DNA from 3 places in the Rhizobium sp. R339 genome. Region 3 is predicted to be linked to each of the others. Evidence: riboswitches for the same ligand, from Rfam matches in the RefSeq annotation. Region 3 holds a riboswitch; each other region holds the start of a gene.
The links. A riboswitch is a leader RNA that binds a small molecule or an ion and turns the genes downstream of it on or off. The one in region 3 is predicted to bind cobalamin.

Region 1 (5,381 bases), on a different contig from region 3:
GCCCTCGCCCGCATGCCGACCCTGACAAGCGCCTCCTCGACGGCGGCATCATCCTCGGCGCCCCAGGGCGCAAGCAGCCCGCGATGCGGCGTGCGGCCGAGCCGCACCACGTCGCGCACGGTCAGCTGCGTCTCGGTCGTCGATTGCTGCTCGACGAAGGCGATGCGCCGCGCAAGGGCTGCGCGCGACAGCGAGGCGATATCCTCGTCGCCCAGCCGGATGACGCCGCTGCGGACCTTGCGCAGCCGGCAGATCAGCCTGAGCAGGCTTGATTTGCCCGAGCCGTTCGGCCCGAGGAGGCCGAGTACCTTGCCCTTTTCGACCGTCAGGCTGACGCCGTTGACGATGACGGTGTCGCCGGCGGCGAAACTTACCGCGTCGATCGAGATGCTCATGCGCTCCTCCGCACGCGATAGAGGATGACGGCGAAGGCCGGCGCTCCGAAGAGCGCGGTGACGACGCCGATCGGCAGCACCTGCTGCGGGATGATGATGCGCGAGACGATGTCGGCGCCGACCATGTAGATCGCGCCGCCGAGCGCCGTTGCCGGCAGCAGCCGCCGATGCCCCGGCCCGACGAGGAAGCGGGCGGCATGCGGAATGACGAGACCGACGAAGCCGATCGAGCCCACCATGCTGACGACGCTCGCCGTCATCGCCGCCGTCAGGGCAAAGAGCAGGATCTGGACGCGGCGGACAGCAATGCCGAGCGAGGCGGCCGCATCCGTGCCGAAGGCGAAGGCATCGAGCGCCCGGACATGCGCCATGCAGACGAGGAAACCGGCAAGCGCGATCGGCACCGAGAGATAGACATCCGGCCAGCGCACGCCGCTGAGCGAGCCCAGCAGCCAGAACAGCACGCCGCGCGCCTGCTCGGCATTGGCCGAGGTCGTGACGATATAGGAGGTGAGCGCATTGAAGAGCTGCGAGCCGGCGACACCGCAGAGGATGATGCGCTCGCCGGTGCCGCCCGACCCGGTGGCGAGAAAGCCGACCAGCAGGAAGGCGACGACCGCGCCGAGAAAGGCGCCGCTCGAAAGCCCGAGAACGCCATAGCCGAAACCGAGGATCATCACCGAGACCGCCCCCGTCGAAGCCCCGGCGGAAATACCGAGCACATAGGGTTCGGCCAGCGGATTGCGCAGCAGCGCCTGCAGGATGGCGCCCGACAGCGACAGCGAGGCGCCGGCGCTCGCCGCAACCAGCGCCCGACTGAGACGATAATCCCAGACGATGCCCTGGTGAATGCGGCTGAGCTCGAACGCGGTGCCGAACAGCCGGTTCGACACCGCCTCCGCCGTGGTCGTGAGCGGTATCGCGATCTCGCCGATCGAGACGGCAAGGCTGATCATCAGCCCGAGAAGAAGGACGGCGGCAATGGTGAGCGCGGCAAGCGCCCACCATCCCGGCTGCCTGGCCGAGGCTGCCGTCACTGGGTCAGGCCGAAGGACTTGATGCCCTTCGCCAATGTCTCGATGCCGTCGATCGTGCGGATCGTCGGGTTCATCGATTGCGCGTCCATCATCACGAAGCGCCGGTTCTTGACCGCATCCAACTCCCTGGTGACGGGATCCTTCTTGAGGAAATCGATCTTCACCGCGGGATCGTCGGCGGCATAACGGCGCCGGTCCATGGTGGCGAGCACGATGACGGCGGGGTTCGCCTCGGAGATGGTTTCCCAGCCGACCAGCGGCCATTCCTCTTCGGTGGTCACGACATTCCTCGCGCCGATCGCCTTCAGAATGTAGGCCGGCGCACCGTTCTTGCCGGCGATGAAGGCGTCGCCATTGACCTCCTTGCTGGAGAACCAGAAGACGACGGGCAGGTTCTTGCCCGCCGCACCCGATATCGAAGCCACCGCATCGGCCTCGCGCTTCTTCAATTCAGTGATCAGCGCATCGCCGCGCTCCTTCACGTCGAAGATCTCGGAAAGCTCGGCGATTTCCCGATAGATCAGCTCCATCGTGAACAGCTCCTTGCGCACCCCGTCGCCGCCATCGGCATTGACCTTGGCGACGCAATCGGCCGGCGAAAGATAGGTGTTGATGCCGAGGTCCTCGAACTGCTCGCGCTTGCCGACCGAGCCCTGCGCGCCGACATGCCATTCGAACTCGGCCGCCACCAGATCCGGCTCCCGGCCGACGACGGATTCGAAGCTCGGATCGTTGTCTGCAAGCCGCTTGATCCCCTTGTTGGCCTCGGCATATTGCGGCAGGACAGGGCCGACCCAGACCGCCGTGCCGGCGATCTTTTCGGCAAGGCCGAGCGAGAAGAGAATTTCGGTCATGCCCTGGCCGATCGAAACGATCTTCGACGGCGCTTTGCGGAAGGTCACCTCCTTGCCGCAATTGGCGATGGTGAGCGGATATTGGGTGGCGGCAAGGCCCGGTGCCGCAAGGCCAATCAGCCCGAAGGCGAATGTCATGGTGGCGAGAAACTGGCGCATGAAAACCTCGATTGATAGGGAAAAGCAAAGGCTCTGCCGCGCGGCCAAAGGGGCACGCGGACGCGCAAAACCTAGCCGCAGGCGGCCCAATCGAGACGGATGCATGCCGCAATTCGGCGAAGGGTCAGAAGGTCAATCATGTCTGCTCCTTGTCCGGGCATCCCCGCCCGGTTGATTGGATCGTGATTGACGGCAGGTCTCCTGGCTCACGAATATCCGCCGCTCATCCGCCTTCCCGCGATAGCTCGCAGTGGCCGGGCCTCCAGGCCCCAGGAAATGCCGGCGCGCCGGCTCTCCCGATATGAACGACAATCCGCTTACAGTTGCGGGGGCAGCCACGGTCTCGGTCCCTCTTGGGGTCGTCCTCACCGTGTTCCCTATTAATCCCCTCGGAGTCATCCTCAGGAAACCGTCACCCCCAGTTACGTCGCCACCCCGGCCGGCGTCAATGATTATTGCGCGGATCGGTTGGTGGGCCGCCAATCCCGGCGCCTTCGACGCCGCCGCGGCAATTACCCCTGGATATGGTCCAATGACTGGTTGAAGTGGAAAGCGATGTATACTGCGTGAATACCTGGTATCCCATGATCGTCCCGACACCTCACTCTATTCTCGGACAGCGGTAAATCATGCAGCGTTTCACAGACCTCTCCGAAATCGAATGGATCAAAAATGGCATTGCGAAGGCAACGCCGGAGACGCTCGGCACGGTATCGCGCCTCATCCCGCCGATCTTCCCCGCCTACGTGAAAGTGTTTCATCCGATTTACGAAGATCTGACGGTCGAGGACGCACAACTCTCCTGGCAAGACCACGCAAAGCTTGCTGACGAATTCGCTTCAGCAAAGCCGGGAGATACCTTGGCGACGATCCTGAACAGTTGCACGATGGTTTATGGCGGACCAGGGCCAGATGCTCAGCTCGTCCCACTTCGCTGGCGCGCGCTTTGCGACGCCCTTGGCATGCCCTATGCACCGACCCTATCGGTATGGTCGTTCACCCGGCGCTTCGCTGGCGGCAGCTGGCCAAAACGATTGATCGGGCCGGACGAGGGAAATCTTGCGCCACCTGAGCGCGACGCACTCATCTCTATTCTCCGTCGTCATACGCCCTCAGCTCATTGCTTTTTTCATCTCTGGTTGCTGGCAACCGAGATTATGGAGGATCTGGTATTTCGAGCGACACTCGCCGAGGCAGCTGCTTTCCCGGATGAAGTTCCCGACGCCCGCCTGACGCCAACGCATTGGTTCCCTGAAGATCGCAGCTGGCTTGTTTGCAGCGACTACGATCTGACCTTCACGCTCGTCGGAGGATCCGAATTGTTGGCACAGGACCTGTTGGACAGCCAGGCGCTCGAATGTGTACGAGTTTATCCTAATACGAGAATTGATTCCCGCGCCGACATCCCCGATCCTCTATAGGTTCGCTCGCGAGACTCCGCATTCACACTACCGTTCCTTGCAAAAACCTGCCTACAACAAGCAGCAGAACACCGGCCGTTCCGGGAGATCTTCATGCAATCAAGATACAGGATCGGCGGCATCTTCTGCCTGCTGCTGGCCGGTGCGATCGCCTGGCAGGCGATCTGGCTGCCGCTGCATGATGCGAGCCTCGGCGCCGAGATGATCGCCTGGATGCCGCGCGCCACCGTCGTCGTCGGGTTGTGCCTGGTGTTCGGCGTCTATTTCCTGGCGACGGGCAATCGCTATCCCTATCGCGACGTGGAACGGCAGACGCTGACGCCCGTCGGCTGGACGCTATGCGTGGTGATCGGCATCGTCGCTCTGGCCGGCTTCTTCGGCATGGATATGATGCTGCGGTCGATGGGGTATCGGTGATGGACGTTGCCGCCATCTCGGAGCACCCGCCCCGTCCTTCGAGGCCCCTGCGGGGCACCTCAGGATGAGGCTCTCTTGAGCCTCGCCGGCATTCCGCCAACTGTTATGGGGCGCGGCATTCTCCCACCTCCCTCATGCTGAGGTGCGCAGCCCGTAGGGCGGAGCCTCGAAGCACGCGCCGCAACGCTACTCCCTGCGTTCCTACAACCCATCCAACGGTATCTTCAAATACCGCCGCCCGTTCTCCTCCGGCTCCGGCAGTCTCCCGCCCCGAATGTTGACCTGCAGGGCGTGCAGCATCAGCTTCGGTTTCGCGAGTGTGCGATCGCGCGCCTGCCGGAGCGCCACGTAGGCGGCCTCGTCCTTGCCTGATATGTGCGGATTGTCGCGTTTCTGGGCGGCGACCGTGCTTTCACAGCGGGGGTGGCGGCCGTTCGGCTGGTAGTCATGGCCGGAAAACAGGCGGGTTTCCTCGGGCAGCAACAGGATCGCCTGGATCGAGCGCCAGAGGGCGGCCGCGCTGCCGCCGGGAAAATCCGTGCGCGCCGTGCCGGAATCCGGCGTGAACACCGTGTCGTGCACGAAGGCGGCGTCGCCGACGACATAGGTGATCGAGGCCAGCGTATGGCCCGGCGAAAACATCACCCGCGCCTCCATCGCGCCGATCTTGAAGGTCTCGCCGTCGGCAAACAACCGGTCCCATTGCGAGCCGTCGGTTTCAAGCGCCGGAAAATGATAGATGTCCTTCCACAGCGCCTGCACGTCGGTCACATGCTCGCCGATTGCCGTCGGCGCGCCGGTCCGGCCTTTCAGATAATGGGCGGCGGAGAAATGGTCGGCATGCGGATGGGTGTCGAGGATCCATTCGAGCGCGAGGTGCTCGGCAGCGATATAGGCGAGGATGGCATCGGCGCTCGCCGTGCCTGTCGCGCCTGACGTTTCGTCGAAATCGAGCACCGGGTCGATGATGGCGCACCGCCGCGTCGCCGGATCAGTCACGACATATTGCACGCTCGAGGTGGCGGGATGGAAGAAGGCCTTCACATCAGGCGCCTGCCTCGCCCGCTTTTCGAGAAAACGCCGCGCGCCGGCAAGATC
Region 2 (5,381 bases), on a different contig from region 3:
ATGAGAAGCATCTGCGCGATGTCCGCCAGATCATCGGCAAGCGTCCGAACGTGCGAGATTTCTCCGCGCTCAGCCTGATGATCTCGCAGCGCGGCGCCACCTTCTTCACCGACACCTACGTTACCTTCAATCCAAGCGCCGAGGAGATCGCCGAGGCAACGGTGATGGCCGCCGAGGAAATCCGCCGCTTCGGCATCACCCCGCGCGCCGCCCTCGTCTCGCATTCCAACTTCGGCTCGCGCGAATCCGAAAGTGCGACGAAGATGCGCAACGCGCTGCAGCTCGTGCGCGACGCTGCCCCAGATCTCGAAGTCGATGGCGAAATGCACGGCGAAAGCGCCATCACCGAAGCCCTGCGCAAGCGCGTCATGCCGCACACCACGCTGCACGACGAGGCGAACCTGCTGGTCTTCCCGAACCTAGATGCAGCCAACATCACGCTCGGCGTGGTCAAGTCGATGACGGACGGCCTGCATGTCGGCCCGATCCTGCTCGGCGCCGCCATGCCGGCCCACATCCTGGCGCCCTCGGTCACCTCCCGCGGCGTCGTCAACATGGCCGCTCTTGCCGTCGTCGAGGCATCGCAGCCGGCGTGAGCCGGCTGCCGAGCGATCTCGGCGGACTGACCTTACAGATGCTGAGGGATCTTTGCCTTCAGCAGCCGGATGAGCCCAGGGTCCATAAAATCGTAATCATCGGGAATATGAAGGCATATCAGACGCTTGCCTTTGAGAGCTGACCTGTACCTGTTCTGGACTTTCGTACGGTGAGTTCTCTCCATCACGAAAATGATATCGGCCCACTCGACCAGCTCGCTCGACAGGGGATTTTCGGCATCATTGTTCGTGCCGGCAGAGGAAACCTCAATATCGGGCCAGTCTGCGAAAACCTGTTCTGCCGTCGGGCTGCGAAGTTTGTTCTGGCTGCATACGAAAAGGACGTTTTTCACGTTTCGATCTCATCTGAGGAGGAGCAAGGCTCGCGATAGCACAACTCTTCGCAGAGAGCGAAACCAGAAGGCCGATCACCACCGCCGCTGGATAAAATCGCGAAAATGCGCTAAGAATTTCTCTGAGCTTCTTAAGAGAAACACGCTAAGAGAACACGCGCGGCGAAGTGACGTCGCATCGACCCATCGACCGTTTGCTCATTCCGGGACGACGCCGTGAAACGCCGAAACCTGTCTCTCGTACTTTTTCTTGCGTTGGCATCGCCTGCCGCCGCGCAGTCAAGCGCCATCTGCAACGACCTGCGCGGCCGCCTCGCCGACCTGCCGCGATCGATCGGCAACAATAACGGGCCGGAAGCACGCCAATATGCCGGCGCGATTGCCGAGCAGAACCTCGAGCTCCGCAAGGTCCGCAACGATTTGCGCAGCTATGATTGCACCTCGCGCAGCATGGTCGTGATCGGCGGTGAGAATGCCGATTATTGCGCCGAGCTCTCGCAGGCCGAAGCCCGGATGATCGACAATATCCGCTATCTCCAGGACCGCCGCGACGAGTTGCGCAGTCAGGGCGGTGACGCCGCGCGCCGCGAACTGATGGCCGCTCTGGAACGCAACGGCTGCAACAGCGAGAATTTCTACGCGCCGTCCGAACGCAGCGCCAACGATCCCGCCCCGAGCATCGAGGAACAGGCGATGCGCGGCGACACCTTCATTCCGCTCGGCGGCGGCGGGTATGATCCGCATTACGGCCTGCCGCAGGCCGAGATGCTCTCACCGGTCAGCACCATCTGCGTGCGCAGCTGCGACGGCGGTTTCTTTCCGATCAGTTCGAACGCCACTTCGGTCGATTTCGGCCGCGATGCCCAGACCTGCGCCAAGATGTGCCCCGGCATCGAGACCCAGCTCTTCTATCGCGACGTCAGGAGCACGGAAGCCTCGAACATGATCTCGGTGGCGACAGGCACGCCCTACAGCGCCATGAAGAACGCCTTCGCCTACAAGAACCGGGCGCCCGGCGAGAAAAACGCTTGCGCCTGCAATCTCACCGCCTATTACAATGAGATGCGCGGCAAGCAGGCCGTGAACGAACCGCCGCAGCAGGGCTCGATCACGACTATCCGCACCAATCCGCCGGAGAAGACCGCGACAGCACCCGTGCCGCAGCCATCCGTTCCGGAACGTCCCTACGATCCCACGCAGAACAAGGTTCGCCAGGTCGGCCCGCAATTCCTCGCCGGCGACCAAGGCACGATCGATCTCGCCAATCCGGCAACGCCCGGCCCGCAGCCGCAGCAGCAGTGATCGCGGCGGGTCAGCCCTCGCTCCGCCCCCAGCCATCATGGAAGACAAGCTCTTCGAGCGGCAGCCTTTGCCGCCAGCCTTTGACCGCGAGTTCCGGCTCGTCGTAAAGCCGGTCAACGAAACCGGCGCAGAGCCAGGCGACCACTTCGATATGACTCGGTATCCCGAGAATGGCTTTCAGATCGTCTTCGCGAAAGATGCTGACCCAGCCGATGCCGATCCCTTCCGCCCGCGCCGCAAGCCAGAGGTTCTGGATGGCACAAACGGTCGAATAGGAATCCATCCTCGGATTGTGGGTGCGGCCAAGCACCACGCTGCCGCTGCGCGTCGGATCGCAGGTCACGCAGATGCCGAGCGGCGCCTCGACGATGCCTTCGAGCTTCAGCGAGCGGTATGCCTGGCGCCGCTCGCCCTCGAACATCAGCGCCGCCTCCTCGTTGGCCGTCATGAAGGCATCGCGCACCTGCGCCCTCACCTCGGCATTCTTGACCAGAATGAAGTTCCACGGCTGCATGAAACCGACGGAGGGCGCGTGATGGGCGGCCGTCAACAGCCGCTCCACGACATCCTCCGGCAAGGGATCGGGCAGGAACTGGCTGCGCACGTCACGCCGCGTCATGATCGCATGATAGACGGCCTCACGTTCGGCCATCGAAAAACCGGATGCCACTGACAGGGCATCCTCGTCAAAGGGTCGCATCGTCAAATCCCCAACAACGCAACCGCCCGCCGTCCGCGCGGGTTGGGTCTATCTCGTCAGGCCGGTCTTCTGACTTGGCGTCATCCGTCTGCCGCAGCCTTCCCGGCAAGAGCCAGTGGCATGATGAAGCGGCAGGCGTCGGCCTTACAGCGTTGGGCACGTTCCGGGCTTGCACCGGATTCCCGATTCTCCCGCCTCGACGGCAGGCACCTGACGGCGCATCTATTTCAGGAAACCGACGCTGCGGCAAGCCGGGCCCGAAGAGACGTCAATCGACAAGCCTCGTCGAATTTTCGAGCGTGCCGACCGTGATACAGCCGCAGGCATGGACCGCTATTTCACTTTATCTTTTCTTTACAAAAAAAATACACACTGCGATTGCGCGTTTTGGGCTGCAAGGAGGACATGGGCATGAGTGCTCATGCTGCGGCCGCCAGCGTGGATGCCGTATTGATACGCCGGTCGGGAATCACATCCGACTGCGCCGCATTTCGAGGCCCCGCGGCATGTTCCAATTTCTGAAAACGATGCCACTGACGGCAAAGCTGGCCGCCATCATCGTCGCCGTCAATCTCTGCGGCATCTCCGCCCTCGCCACCTATAGCTGGATGTACGAAACGCGGGCATTGGTCGATGGCGCCAAGGCGAACTGGGCCAAGGATGCTGAACAGTTCGCGTCTCTCGCCGCAGGCGGCGTCAAATGGGGCAAGGCGAACGCCGTTCGCGACGCTTATTCGCTCTACCGTGACGACCCTTCGCTCGACCTCGTTCAGTTCGCGGCGTTCAACGCGGATCTTGCCGCCGTCGATAGCTGGATGCGCGACGGAAGCACCGGCTTGCCTGCCGTCGACGACTTGAAGAAAAGCCTCGGCGCCAAGCCTGATAAAACGGTGATCGACGACACCGGCGTGTCGTCCGGCGTGGTGACGATCATCGCGCCGCTGCCGCTGGACAAATCCGGCAAGAGCACCGGCTATGTCGTTACCAACTGGTCCGTCGAGAAGATCGCCTCCGAAGTCCAGCAGAAGGTCCTCGTTTCGCTGATCACCCAATCGGTGATCACCGCGCTCGCCGTCGCGGCGTTCCTTCTCGCCATGCGCAGCCTCGTCGGTCGCCCGCTTCGGATCCTCAGCGCAAGAATCAGCGCTCTGCAGAAAGGCGACCTCGCCTCTCCCGTCACCTACAGGGAAAATGGCGATGAAATCGGCTTCCTGGCGCGGGCATTGGAAGTTTTCCGTGAGGAGGCGATTGCCAAGGTCGAAAGAGAACGGGCGGTTGCCGAGCAGAGCGCCTCGCTCGATGCCGAAAGGGCGCGCAACGCATCCTTGACGGAAGAAGCGAGCAATACCCAACGAATGGTCATGAGCACGCTCGCCAACGCATTGGAAAGGCTTGCCGCAGGCGACTTTTCGATCAAGCTCGCCGATCTCGGCCCCGAATTCGATAAGTTGCGGCAGGATTTCAACCGCATGGTCGAAGCGGTCGCCGCCGCTCTGACGGAGATCAAGACGGCGTCGGTCGCCGTCGAAGGCGGCTCCAGCGAGCTTGCCTCCTCTGCCGATCAGCTCGCCAGGCGCACGGAACAGCAGGCCGCGGCACTGGAAGAGACTGCAGCCGCCCTCGACGAGGTCACCTCGACGGTCAGGACATCGTCACAGCGAGCTGAAAATGCCGGCCAGCTGGTCGAGGAGACCAAACGCAGCGCCCATGTCTCGGCGACGGTGGTGCGGGATGCGATCGGCGCCATGGACCGCATCCAGACGTCCTCAAGCCAGATCGGCCGCATCATCGGCGTCATCGATGAAATCGCCTTCCAGACGAACCTGCTGGCGCTGAACGCCGGCGTCGAGGCCGCCCGTGCCGGCGAGGCCGGCAAGGGCTTTGCGGTCGTCGCCCAGGAGGTACGTGAGCTCGCCCAGCGTTCCGCCAATGCAGCGAAGGAAATCAAGAACCTGATCAGCGTATCGGGCCAGGAGGTCGCCGCCGGCGTCGGTCTCGTCAACCAGACGGGCGATGCCCTATTGAAGATCGAGGAGCAGATCAACCGCATCAGCGACAGCATCGCCTCCCTCGTCCAGTCCTATCGCGAGCAGGCCACAGGCCTGCAGGAAATCAACGGCGCGATTAACCAGATGGATCAGGCGACCCAGCAGAATGCGGCAATGGTCGAAGAAACGAACGCAGCCTGCCAGGAACTGCTGACGCAGGGCCGCCTGCTGCAGGATTCGGCCGGCAGGTTCACCGTCGGCGGCTCTGTCGCCAGCCAGCCCAAACCCGCTCAACCCGTTCGCCAGTCTCGCACCGAGCAGCGGGTCGTTACGCAGCGGCACGCAGGAAATGCCGCCGTTGCTGCCGCTCCCGGCGCCTGGGAAGAGTTCTGACGCCATATGCCTTCGATAACTTATTCCTCAACAACCGATCATCAGGAAG
Region 3 (5,381 bases):
CCCTGGTGCCGAAGAACGCTTTGCTCGAAGACAATGGGCAAACGCGTGAGGTGCCGGCGGAAAGCCTTGCCGTCGGCGCGATCATCATGGTTCGGCCCGGCGACCGCATTTCGGCTGATGGCATCATCGTATCGGGCGAGAGCGCGATCGACGAGGCGCCGGTGACGGGCGAGAGCACGCCGGTGCGCAAGGGCGTCGATGCTGTGGTCTTTGCCGGAACGGTGAATGGCGATGCGGTGCTTAGGGTTCGCGTCACCGCGGCCGCGGCTGACAACACCATCGCCCGCGTCGTCAAGCTGGTGGAAGAGGCGCAGGAATCGAAGGCGCCGACGGAGCGCTTCATCGACCGGTTCTCGCGCTATTATACGCCCGGCGTGGTGGTGGTTGCAGCACTGGTTGCGGTGGTTCCGCCGCTGTTCCTTTCCGGCGCGTGGGATGAATGGATTTACAAGGGCCTTGCCATCCTGCTGATCGGCTGCCCCTGCGCGCTCGTCATCTCGACGCCGGCGGCGATCGCCGCCTCGCTTTCCGCAGGTGCGCGGCGCGGGCTGCTGATGAAGGGCGGCGCGGTGCTGGAAAGCCTCGGGAAGGTGACGATGGTCGCCTTCGACAAGACGGGCACGCTGACGGAAGGCAAGCCGCGGGTGACCGACATCGTTTCCTTCGGCTTGAGCGAAGCGCAGCTCCTGTCGCGCGCGGCGGTGCTGGAGCAGGGCTCCAGCCATCCCTTGGCGCTCGCCATCCTCAACCGCGCCAAGGTCGACGGTGTTCCCGTGCCGCCGGCCTTCGAGCTGGAGGCGCTGCCGGGCAAGGGCGTCACCGGCAAAGTCGGCGGCGAGACTCTGGATCTGCTATCGCCGTCCACCGCCCGCGAGCGCGGGGCGCTCGATGGAGACCAGGATGCGCGCATCACCGCGTTGAACGACGAGGGCAAGAGCGTGTCAGTGCTGCTCGTCAATGGCGCGGCAGCCGGCCTGATCGCCATGCGCGACGAGCCGCGCGAGGATGCGGAAGCCGGGCTTTCGGCGCTGAAATCGGCCGGTGTCAAGGCGATGATGCTGACGGGTGACAACAAGCGGACGGCGGCAGCCGTTGCCGGCATGCTCGGCATCGACTGGCGCGGCGAGATGATGCCCGAGGACAAGCAGAAGGTCGTCGGCGAATTGAAACGCCAGGGCTTCGTCGTTGCCAAGGTCGGCGACGGCATCAACGACGCGCCGGCGCTGGCGGCCGCCGATATCGGCATCGCCATGGGTGGTGGCACCGATGTGGCGCTGGAGACGGCCGATGCCGCCGTGCTGCATGGGCGCGTCGGCGACGTGGCGCGGATGATCGCGCTTTCGCAGCGAACGATGCGCAATATCCTGGAGAATATTACCATCGCGCTCGGACTGAAGGCCGTGTTCCTGGTCACGACCATTGCCGGCATCACCGGGCTCTGGCCGGCGATTCTGGCCGATACCGGCGCCACTGTGCTGGTGACGATCAATGCGCTTCGGCTGCTTCGAATAAGGGGATAGGCGTTTGCCTATTCGGCTCGATTCGAGGCGATCCGGAATCGAAGATCGCAGAGCCGGCTATAGGTCGGCCCTTTTCGTTCCGACCTTCTCCACAGCCCATTTTGTTTAAGCTTTTGTTATCCATGTTTTTCACAGGAACGCAGCGATTTCAAACCTCTCGTAACGCGATGCGCTAACCACCCATTGACGCTGTTTTGGATTCGCGTACTATATCTAGTGTTCAAGGTTCCTTCGATTCGTGAGGATCGCGGCTAAGACGGGAATACGGTGCGTTCCGCCATGAGGGTAGAACAAAGCCGGAGCTGCCCCCGCAACTGTAAGCGGCGAGCAACTGTCCGATTTCAGGTCACTGAGGCGTGATGCCTTGGGAAGGCTGGGGGCAGGGTGCTTCGACCCGCAAGCCAGGAGACCTGCCTTGAACGAGATGTCCACGGGCGGGGTGTCTGGAAGGTCGCGTGCATGAAGCGGAATGATCCGTGCCTGCTGCGCTGCCCCGAATGTCCGCATGAGCACTTCGGGGTTGAAGTCATGTCGAGAATATCAAGGCCGCCGCCCGCGCAGATCCCGAGAGGGACCATATCGGGCGTTTAAGACGCCAACTTTGCCAGACCATTATCAAACGTTGCCCCGGACGCCGTAAGGCGCCCGATCCCAGTTCTGCGTCCTGAATTCATTGAGATCACGAGGAAGATGATGAGCGTTACCGTTTACAGCAAACCCGCCTGCGTTCAGTGCACCGCCACCTACCGCGCCCTCGACCGCCTGGGCGTCGATTACGACATCGTCGATATCTCCGAGGATGCCGAAGCGCTCGATCGTGTCCGCGGCATGGGCTACATGCAGGTTCCCGTCGTCGTTGCCGGCGAGCAGCATTGGGCGGGGTTCCGTCCGGACATGATCAGCGCGCTCTCCTGACCGGGGAAAGGCGATGGGCCTGATCGTCTACTATTCCAGCCGATCCGAAAACACCCATCGATTTGTCGCCAGGCTCGGGCTGCGCGCGGCGCGCATTCCCGCAAGCGGCGCAGACGCCTTCCATATCCGCGAACCCTTCGTGCTTGTCGTGCCGACCTATAGCGGCGACGGCGGCAAGGGGGCCGTTCCCAAACAGGTGATCCGTTTCTTGAACGATGCGGAGAACCGAGGACACATCCGCGGCGTGATTGCCGCGGGCAACAGCAATTTCGGCGAGACATACGGGCTTGCCGGCGACGTGATTTCGCGGAAATGCCAGGTGCCTTACCTCTACAGGTTCGAGCTCATCGGCACGGAGGAGGACGTCGTCAACGTCAGATACGGATTGGAACGGTTTTGGACACGGGAACAAACGCGGGATGCGGGCGCAAAACCGCATAACACTTTCGCTCATCCCGCCGGCGAACGCCCTGTGAAAGCGGCGGAAACGCTCGACTATCACGCGCTGAACGCGATGCTGAACCTTTATGACGACGAGGGCAGGATCCAGCTCGACAAGGACCGCATGGCGGCGAAGCAATATTTCCTGCAGCATGTGAACCAGAACACGGTGTTCTTTCACAATCTGCGGGAAAAGCTCGATTACCTCGTGACCGAGGGCTATTACGAGCAGGAGGTGCTCGACCAGTATTCCTTCAATTTCGTCCGCGACCTGTTCGACCAGGCCTATGCCAGGAAATTCCGGTTCCCGACCTTTCTCGGCGCCTTCAAATATTACACCAGTTATACGCTGAAGACCTTTGACGGGAAGCGCTATCTCGAGCGCTACGAGGACCGCATCTGCATGGTGACGCTGACCCTGGCACGCGGCGACGAGGCGCTTGCCCGCGACATGGTCGACGAGATCATTTCCGGCCGTTTCCAGCCGGCGACCCCGACCTTCCTCAACGCCGGCAAGAAGCAGCGCGGCGAACTGGTTTCCTGCTTCCTGCTGCGGGTCGAGGACAATATGGAATCGATCGGCCGGTCCATCAATTCGGCGCTGCAGCTGTCGAAGCGCGGCGGCGGCGTGGCGCTGTCGCTGACGAATATCCGCGAGGCCGGCGCACCGATCAAGCAGATCGAAAACCAGTCCTCGGGCATCATCCCCGTTATGAAGCTGCTTGAAGACAGTTTCTCCTATGCCAACCAGCTCGGTGCGCGCCAGGGGGCGGGTGCTGTCTATCTCAACGCGCATCACCCCGACATCATGCGGTTTCTCGATACCAAGCGCGAAAATGCCGACGAGAAGATCCGCATCAAGACGTTGTCGCTCGGTGTCGTCGTGCCCGACATCACCTTCGAACTCGCGAAAAACAATGAGGACATGTACCTGTTCTCGCCTTACGATGTTGAACGCGTCTATGGCGTGCCTTTTACCGAGATTTCGGTGACGGAAAAATATCGCGAGATGGTGGCAGACGCCCGCATCTCGAAGAAGAAGATCAAGGCGCGTGAATTCTTCCAGGTGATCGCCGAAATCCAGTTCGAGAGCGGCTATCCCTACATCATGTTCGAGGACACGGTGAACCGAGCGAACCCGGTGGCAGGTCGCATCTCCATGAGCAATCTCTGCTCGGAGATCCTGCAGGTGAGCGAGGCGAGCGAATACAATGACGACCTCTCCTACAAGCATCTCGGCAAGGATATTTCCTGCAATCTCGGCTCGCTGAACATCGCCGCGGCCATGGACTCAGCCGATTTCGGCAAGACGATCGAAACCTCGATCCGGGCGCTGACGGCAGTTTCCGACATGAGCCATATCGCCTCGGTGCCCTCGATCGAGAAGGGCAATGACGAAAGCCATGCGATCGGCCTCGGCCAGATGAACCTGCACGGCTATCTCGCCCGCGAACGCATCTTCTACGGCTCGGAGGAGGGCGTCGATTTCACCAATATCTATTTCTATACGGTGACCTACCACGCGATCCGCGCTTCGAACCTGCTGGCGGTCGAGCGGGGCCAGAGCTTCAAGGGCTTCGAAAATTCGAAATATGCCTCGGGCGAATATTTCGACAAATATACAGAACAGGAATGGAAGCCGGCGACCGGGAAGGTGCAGGCGCTGTTCGACAATGCTGGCATTCATATCCCGACGCGGGAAGATTGGGCGGCGCTGAAGAAGGCCGTCATGGCCTCCGGCCTCTATAACCAGAACCTGCAGGCAGTGCCGCCGACGGGGTCGATCTCCTATATCAACCACTCGACCTCCTCGATCCATCCGATCGTCTCGAAGATCGAGATCCGCAAGGAAGGCAAGATTGGCCGCGTCTACTATCCGGCGCCGTTCATGACCAACGACAATCTCGATTATTATCAGGACGCCTACGAGATCGGTGCGCAGAAGATCATCGACACCTATGCGGCGGCGGCCCAGCATGTCGACCAGGGCCTGTCGCTGACCCTGTTCTTCCGAGACACGGCGACGACGCGCGACATCAACAAGGCGCAGATCTACGCCTGGAGGAAGGGCATCAAAACGATCTACTACATCCGCCTTCGCCAGATGGCGCTGTCCGGCACCGAGGTGCAGGGCTGCGTGTCTTGTACGCTGTGATTTTGCGCTGCTGGCCGAGAGTTTCGAGCTTGTAGCCCCCTCATCCGCCTGCCGGCACCTTCTCCCCGATGGGGAGAAGAGACAAGCCGAATGCATGGCGTTCCCCTCTCCCCAGCGGGGAGAGGGCAGGGTGAGGGGGCCCCGCACTCCGTTAGAATTTGTCGAAGAAAGACCACCCAATGAACATATCCATCAAGCCAATCAGCCGCGTGCGCGCCATCAACTGGAACCGCATCGAGGATGACAAGGATCTCGAAGTCTGGAACCGGTTGACCGGCAATTTCTGGCTGCCGGAGAAGGTGCCGCTGTCCAACGACATTCCTTCCTGGGCGACGCTGACGGCGGCCGAG

Region 1: linked by a shared signal. The riboswitch ahead of ATY76_RS04115 (ABC transporter substrate-binding protein) and the one ahead of nrdH (glutaredoxin-like protein NrdH) in region 3 are both predicted to bind cobalamin.
Region 2: linked by a shared signal. The riboswitch ahead of bluB (5,6-dimethylbenzimidazole synthase) and the one ahead of nrdH (glutaredoxin-like protein NrdH) in region 3 are both predicted to bind cobalamin.

What each region holds. Positions count from the first base shown of each region.
Region 1 covers NZ_LOKV01000001.1:836,777-842,157, reverse strand. Annotated here, with positions in the region: gene ATY76_RS04125 (ABC transporter ATP-binding protein) at 1-395, opposite strand, end outside; gene ATY76_RS04120 (iron ABC transporter permease) at 392-1,432, opposite strand; gene ATY76_RS04115 (ABC transporter substrate-binding protein) at 1,429-2,445, opposite strand; cobalamin riboswitch at 2,619-2,874, opposite strand; gene ATY76_RS04110 (hypothetical protein) at 3,075-3,866, shown strand; gene ATY76_RS04105 (hypothetical protein) at 3,960-4,283, shown strand; gene blh (bifunctional sulfur transferase/dioxygenase Blh) at 4,485-5,381, opposite strand, start outside.
Region 2 covers NZ_LOKV01000013.1:68,451-73,831, reverse strand. Annotated here, with positions in the region: gene ATY76_RS18270 (NADP-dependent malic enzyme) at 1-596, shown strand, start outside; gene ATY76_RS18265 (low molecular weight protein tyrosine phosphatase family protein) at 629-949, opposite strand; gene ATY76_RS18260 (DUF2865 domain-containing protein) at 1,166-2,251, shown strand; gene bluB (5,6-dimethylbenzimidazole synthase) at 2,262-2,951, opposite strand; cobalamin riboswitch at 2,993-3,180, opposite strand; gene ATY76_RS18250 (methyl-accepting chemotaxis protein) at 3,458-5,332, shown strand.
Region 3 covers NZ_LOKV01000016.1:21,755-27,135, forward strand. Annotated here, with positions in the region: gene ATY76_RS18945 (heavy metal translocating P-type ATPase) at 1-1,520, shown strand, start outside; cobalamin riboswitch at 1,727-1,953, shown strand; gene nrdH (glutaredoxin-like protein NrdH) at 2,214-2,435, shown strand; gene nrdE (class 1b ribonucleoside-diphosphate reductase subunit alpha) at 2,449-5,031, shown strand; gene nrdF (class 1b ribonucleoside-diphosphate reductase subunit beta) at 5,211-5,381, shown strand, end outside.